3 regions of the Roseovarius sp. THAF27 genome follow, and region 1 is predicted to be linked to each of the others. Evidence: riboswitches for the same ligand, from Rfam matches in the RefSeq annotation. Region 1 holds a riboswitch; each other region holds the start of a gene.
The links. Region 1 has a riboswitch for thiamine pyrophosphate ahead of thiO (glycine oxidase ThiO). Riboswitches for the same ligand answer to the same signal wherever they lie in the genome.

Region 2: another riboswitch for thiamine pyrophosphate. It lies ahead of thiB (thiamine ABC transporter substrate binding subunit); the one in region 1 lies ahead of thiO (glycine oxidase ThiO).
Region 3: another riboswitch for thiamine pyrophosphate. It lies ahead of FIU89_RS11935 (NUDIX hydrolase); the one in region 1 lies ahead of thiO (glycine oxidase ThiO).

What each region holds. Positions count from the first base shown of each region.
Region 1 covers NZ_CP045393.1:2,687,590-2,689,846, forward strand. The annotation lists gene FIU89_RS13525 (peptidoglycan-binding protein) at 1-583, opposite strand, end outside; TPP riboswitch at 806-907, shown strand; gene thiO (glycine oxidase ThiO) at 1,005-2,003, shown strand; gene thiS (sulfur carrier protein ThiS) at 1,987-2,184, shown strand; gene FIU89_RS13540 (thiazole synthase) at 2,188-2,257, shown strand, end outside.
Region 2 covers NZ_CP045393.1:3,933,995-3,936,251, forward strand. The annotation lists gene FIU89_RS19475 (helix-turn-helix transcriptional regulator) at 1-171, shown strand, start outside; gene FIU89_RS19480 (SRPBCC domain-containing protein) at 175-618, shown strand; gene FIU89_RS19485 (YciI family protein) at 640-954, shown strand; TPP riboswitch at 1,194-1,304, shown strand; gene thiB (thiamine ABC transporter substrate binding subunit) at 1,338-2,257, shown strand, end outside.
Region 3 covers NZ_CP045393.1:2,395,336-2,397,592, reverse strand. The annotation lists gene thiD (bifunctional hydroxymethylpyrimidine kinase/phosphomethylpyrimidine kinase) at 1-563, opposite strand, end outside; gene FIU89_RS11935 (NUDIX hydrolase) at 560-1,009, opposite strand; TPP riboswitch at 1,044-1,178, opposite strand; gene FIU89_RS11930 (LysR substrate-binding domain-containing protein) at 1,167-2,078, opposite strand; gene FIU89_RS11925 (LysE family translocator) at 2,238-2,257, shown strand, end outside.

The DNA of each region.
Region 1 (2,257 bases):
GGCCTGCCGTGTCGAGAACGGCAATCGACGTGACCGCGGCCGGAGTGAATGTCGCCGCGTACGTGGTCTCGACCCCGCTGACGGAATAGGGCGCGCACTCCTCCAGCGCGACAACGGCATCCAGATACAGCCGCCGCTGGACAGCCGATTGCGACTCCGCGCCGACATGCTCGGGGATCCCCAGCAGCAGCCCGGCGCTGTCCAGCACGAACTGCAACCGCACCTCTTCTTCGCTGGCCGCATCGGACGTACCGGCATAGCAGGCCGCCACCTGCTCCACCAGGGACGGCGTCGCGGCGGCCGTCTCCGTCTCGGCCGCGCTCGTCGTTCCGGGATCCTCCGCCGCGGCGGGTTCCGTCACCGCAGGCGCATCGCGGTCTGTCTCCGCGCCCATGACGTCGATCCCGGCACCCTCTTGCGACTCCCGGGGTGGGTCCAGCGGGCTGACAGTGGTTGCAGGCGGTTCCGGCAACGGCTCGGCCGTTTCCGTCTGTGCCAACACAGCACCGCCGCCCAGCACCACTACGAAGGCCGAGGCGACATAACCCTTCCAAGGCAGAAACGAGGTACGCGATCCGAACACCGGATATCCCTTCCATTACGTCTGGAAAAGAATAACGCCTGCCGCCGCCGAAAGGTCAAGCCGGACGGCAAAATTCGGCCACCGGGCCAGCCCAATGCGCAGCATGTTGCGGAACCCGGCGCCGCAATCGTCTGGTTTCGCATGTTGCAGATTGAAGCAACGTCACGTATCCATGACGCACGAAGCTGCACCGGGGCGCATCGTTCCGGTCCGCAAGTCACATATCATCCGTCGGGGGGCCCGCAAAGGGCTGAGAGGTGCACGCACCGACCCGTCGAACCTGATCCGGGCAATACCGGCGTAGGGAACGGGTAGAACGTGCACCGACAGCACTTACCTCTTTTCCGCGTTGGCACGCCCCAAACAAAGAGGCGCGCCGAATGACCCTCACGCCATCCATCTGCCGGCCAGGCGCATCGGTATGACATCCGTTGTCGTCATAGGCGCCGGCGTCGCCGGTCTTTGTGTCGCCCGCACCCTGCTGGACCGTGGGGCCGAGGTGACCCTGGTCGATCGGCGCGCCGCGCCGGGTCCGCATGCCTGCTCCTGGTGGGCTGGCGGAATGCTGGCGCCCCATTGCGAAGGCGAAAGCGCCGAAGAGGTCGTGGTGCGGCTGGGCTGCGAGGCCGCCGACTGGTGGGAGGCACAGACCGGCGCCGTCGTCCGGCGGCGCGGCTCTCTTGTCGTATCGCCCGGGCGCGACAAGGCCGATCTCGCCCGCTTTGCCCGCCTGACCAGCTGGCACCGCGCCGTCACCGGCCCCGAGATCGCGCAGCTCGAGCCCGACCTCGGCACCCGTTTCACGCGGGGCCTCTTTTTCGACACCGAGGCGCATCTTTCTCCCCGCGCCGCCCTCGCCGCGCTGCGCGACAGCCTTGCGGCCGATGGCGCGAAGCTCATTCAGGAAGAGGCCGACCCCGAAGCCCAAGCCCAGAAGGGTCTGACCATCGACTGCCGCGGCTTTGCGGCGCGCGACCGGCTTGCCGACCTGCGCGGCGTCAAGGGCGAGATGATGATCCTCTCGTGCCCGGACGTGTCACTGACACGCCCCGTCCGCGTGCTGCACCCCCGCGTGCCGATCTATGTCGTGCCCCGGGGTGACGGCCTCTACATGCTGGGGGCCACGATGGTCGAAGGCCAGGCGGGCCGGCACGTCACCGCCCGTGCGATGCTGGAACTGCTGGGCACGGCCTATGCGCTCAACCCCGCCTTCGGCGAGGCCGAGGTGGTCGAGATCGGCGTCGACAGCCGCCCCGCCTTTCCCGACAACCTGCCCCGCATCCGCCGCGACGGGAACCTGATCCGGGCCAACGGACTCTACAGGCACGGCTTCCTTCTGGCGCCGGCCCTCGCGCGCATGGTCGCGGACCTGATCCTTCACGACAAGACACCGGAGGTTTCCGATGAGATTGCAGCTTAACGGCACGCCATTGCACGCCGAGGCCGCCACGCTGGCCGACCTGCTGGACGCCCACGGCTATGGCGACGCCAAGGTGGCGACAGCGGTGAACGGCACGTTCATACCCGCCTCCCTGCGCGGCGATCACGCTCTGGCGGACGGCGACAGCATCGAGGTTCTGGCCCCGATGCAGGGCGGCTGAGCGATGCGCGATTTCTATGGCACCACGCTGGCCAACGGCTTCATGCTGGGCACCGCGCAATACCCGTCGCCCG
Region 2 (2,257 bases), 1.2 Mb from region 1:
CTGCGGCAGGCCGGGCTGGTCGAACAGCGCATCCAGGGCACCAGCCGGCTCTATTCCGTCCGCCCCGAGGCGCTGAAATCCATCTCCGACTGGACGCTCGATCACCGCGCCTTCTGGCAGGCGTCGATGGACCGCCTCGCCACCCACCTCGCCCTTCAGGACGAGGATTGACTGATGGGCGACGTCCGCATCACCCGCGACTTCCCGGTCACGCCCGCGCGCCTGTTCCGCGCCATCACCCAGCGCGCCGAGGTACTGGAATGGTGGGGCCATGACGGCATGACCCTGCCCGACACAGCCCTCGACTTCACCCGCGAAGGTCCCTGGCATTCCGAGATGCGCGATGCCGACGGCAACCGCTACCGCATGTCGGGGCAGGTGACGCATGTCGACCCGCCGCACAGCGTCGGCTTCACCTGGACATGGCACCTGCCCGAGGGCATGCGCGCCCCCGAAAGCCACGTCACCTTCACCGTCACACCCGCCGCGGGCGGCGCCCGGCTGACCATCGACCACCGCGACCTGCCCGACGACGACCGCGCCGCGCGGCACGAAACCGGCTGGACAAGCGGCCCCATGGTCCGCCTCGCCCGCCATCTGCAAAGCCAACCCCACTGACCCCTGAAAGGAGACCGACACATGCCCAAGTACATCCTCGCCTATCACGGCGGCGGCCGGCCCGAGACCGAAGAAGAGGGGCTCAAGGCGATGAAGGCCTGGGAAAGCTGGCTCGGCGGCCTCGGCGGCAAGCTCATCGACCCCGGCAACCCCGTCGGCATGTCCAAGACGGTCAGCACCGAGGGCATCGCCGACAATGGCGGGTCCAATCCCCTCTCGGGCTATTCCATCGTCGAGGCCGCGGATGACGCCGAGGCCTGCGAGATCGCCCGCGGCTGCCCGATCCTCGATGGCGGCAAGGGCAGCGTCGAGGTCGCCCCGATCGTCGAAATGTAACCCACGCGTCCCGGGCTCGACCCGGGACCTCACCGGCCGTTTCGGGCCGTCAGCCCGCTCTCGACCCGCCGCAGCACCGCGCGGTGCGTCAACCCGGTGCCCCGGCGAAAATCGCACCGTCGCGATACCACCCGGATACCAACACGATACCGACATGCCGTTTTCGGCGATTCCCAACGCCTTAACCTTCCGATTCGCCGATTCACCTTGTCCCGACCCCGGCTTGCCCCTAGGTTCCTGTTGAAACCTCGGGGTGTCGCCCGGCCCGGCCCGGCGACTGAGATGCAGATCGCGAACCCGTTGAACCTGAACCGGCTGAAACCGGCGGAGGGAAGGTCATGCAGCCGCATCGCGCCGCACCCTCCACCGGAACGGAGGATGCCATGAAACACCTTGTTTTCACTGCGGGATTCCTGACCGCCGCCACATCTGCGATGGCCCAGGAGTCAGACCAGACGCCCGAACTGACCGTTTACACCTATGACAGCTTCGTCGCCGAATGGGGCCCCGGCCCGCAGATCGAAAAGGCGTTCGAGGCCACCTGCAACTGCGACCTCACCCTCGTCGGCGTCGAAGACGGCGCAGCTCTCTTGGCCCGCGTCCGGTTGGAGGGGCAAAATACCGACGCCGACATCGTCCTCGGTCTCGACACCAACCTCGTTGCCGCGGCCAAGGAAACCGGCCTTTTTGCCGAGCACGGCCAGTCGCCCAAACTCGATCTGCCGATCACCTGGGAAGACCCGGTGTTCCTGCCCTACGACTGGGGCCACTTCGCCTTCGTCCACAATAAAACTCTTGAAGCGCCCAGCAATTTCAAGGCTCTGGCCGACAGCGACACCTCGATCGTCATCCAGGATCCGCGCTCGTCCACCCCCGGCCTCGGCCTGCTGATGTGGGTCAAGACCGCCTATGGCGACGAGGCCCCGGCGATCTGGGAGGGGCTCTCGGACAACATCGTCACCGTCACCAAGGGCTGGACCGAAGCCTACGGCCTCTTCCTCGAAGGCGAGGCCGACATGGTGCTGTCCTACACCACCTCGCCCGCCTATCACCTGATCGCCGAAGAGGACGACACCAAGACCGCCGCCACCTTCGACGAAGGCCATTACATGCAGGTCGAGGTGGCCGGCAAACTGGCCTCCACCGATCAGCCGGAGCTGGCCGACCAGTTCCTCGCGTTCATGCTGACCCAGGACTTCCAGTCGGTCATTCCCACCACCAACTGGATGTATCCCGCCGTAGAACTCGATGACGGTCTGCCCGACGGGTTCGAGACACTCGTGCAACCGGAAAAATCCCTGCT
Region 3 (2,257 bases), 290 kb from region 1:
AGCAGGTCGGTGCTGTGCTCGCCCTTCAGATGCCCGCCCTTGAGCAGCACGTAATCGGAGCCAAGTGCCATGAGCTCGGGCAGGGCGGCTTGCATCGTCTCGGCGGTCCAGTCGTCTTCGCGGCCCAGTAACACGGCGGCTTCGGGCAGATTCGGGGTGATGACGCGGGCCAGCGGCACGAGCGCCTCGCGCACGGCCGAGACCGCTTCCGGGTCGAGCAGGGCATGGCCGCTCTTCGCGACCATCACCGGATCGAGCACGATGTTGTCTGCCCCGTGATGGCTCAGCCTGTCGGCCACGGCCTCGGCAATCCCGGCATTTGCGATCATCCCGATCTTCACCGCGTCGACGCGCACGTCGTCCAGTACCGCGTCGATCTGGGCGGCGACGAAATCGGGGTCCAGCGCCTGGAAGCAGCGAACACCTTGTGTGTTCTGCGCGACCACCGCGGTGATGGCGGAACAGGCATAGGCGCCAAGCGCGGACATGGCCTTGATATCGGCCTGGATGCCTGCGCCGCCTGAGGGGTCGGTGCCCGCGATGGTCAGGACATTGGCAATCATGACGGCACCTCTGACATCAACGCGGCGGCCTCATGCGCGACCTCGGCCACATCGAGGCTCAGGGCGAGGCTGGTTCCCTTGAGGGCTTTAAGATCGACCCAACGCGCCTCCAGCGCGTCGTCCCCTCCAACCGGCTCTCCCGCCGTCCATCGGAACAGCACGGCGATCAGGATGAAGTGCCGGCGCAGGGTGCCGGCGGGGCCGAGGTCAAACGCGTCAACTGCGGTGAACACGCGGAGCGGCTCGGCGGAAACGCCGGTTTCCTCCGACAGTTCTCTGGTTGCGGCCTCGAACAGCGTTTCGCCGTGGTCGATCTTTCCGCCCGGAAATCCCCATCGTCCCGCGTCGGGCGGATTTGCGCGGCGAACAAGAAGGACCTGGTTGTCGCGTATGACGGCGGCGATGGTCGCCGAAATCGGGCGGTGGACTGTCGATGGAGATGGCAAGGCGGCCTCGTCATGCTGAGGCCGGCAAGGGCAAGAGAGCGCTGCGATCCTGTCCCTTCGCCGGCATGATCCGGATCAGGTTCAAAGGGTCACCGCGATGCCCAACGATCCTGCGACCGAAGCGCCAGCGATATCTCAGCCCCTTGTCGGGACACCCCTAGGTGGTTCCGAGCCTATCAGGATGGTGCACGAAATCAACGCCTCCCGCGCTGTAAATTGCCGGGTCCAGATGCCTGAGGGTCTCTTCCCGCAGCACTTGCGCAAGTCTTTCGGCAAAACGCGACAGGTTTGGCGCCCGCAACAGGCGCACCTCGATATTCGGCAACTCCGGCAGGCCGAGCTCCGCGCCGACACAGGCGATATCCTCCGGCCTGCCGTGATCCGTGCGCACGGCTATGCCCAGACCACTGCGCAGGCCGGCCCAGACGGCGGGCAGGCTGGGCGTGGTGAGCGCGGCGCGCCAGCGCGTCCGGCTGTGGTCAAGCGTGGCAAGCGTTGCCTGCCGAAACAGGCAAGGGTGGTTGAACATGATGAGGGGGAGGGGGGCGGCAACGGCGACCTCCGGCAGATCGCGATGCGCCAGCCAGTGCATGGGGCATTCGCACAGGGTTTCGCCTTCGGTCGGGCTGCCGGGCCGGAAAAAGGCGATCGCGGCGTCGATGCGCCCGGCACGGACCTCTTCGGCGAGCCTGTGGTTTTCCCCGGCCTGCACGTCGACATGCACGTTTTCCACGTCCTGTCCGAACCTGCCGAGTGTCGCAGGCATCACGTCATCGAAGAAATCCTGCGGCAGGCCGAGCCGCACGGAGGCCTTGCCTGCCGCCGCGCCGACCGAGAGCGCGGCTTCGTCGTTCAGCGCGACGATACGCCGGGCATAGGCGATGAAAGCCTCGCCCGCTTCGGTCGGCACGAGGCCGCGTCCCTTGCGAACGAACAGAGTTGTGCCCGCCTGCTGTTCCAGCTTCTTGAGGTGCATGCTGACGGCGGATTGCGAGCGGCCGAGTTGCACGGCAGCGCGCGCGAAGCTTCCCAGATCCGAGCCAACGACGACCGTACGGAGCGCGTCCATGTCAAAGCTTGGCATTGGTTCCGATTCTCGAATTATAGGGTTTCGATCTATTTGATTTTCTTAAGTCATAGCCTTGGATACCCTACCGTTCAAGAGGATGCTCTCCGGCAGGACGCGATTTTGCGGCAGTCGAAGGAGAGCTTAAGGGCCAGAACCAAGATGATCGGAAATACCCTGAT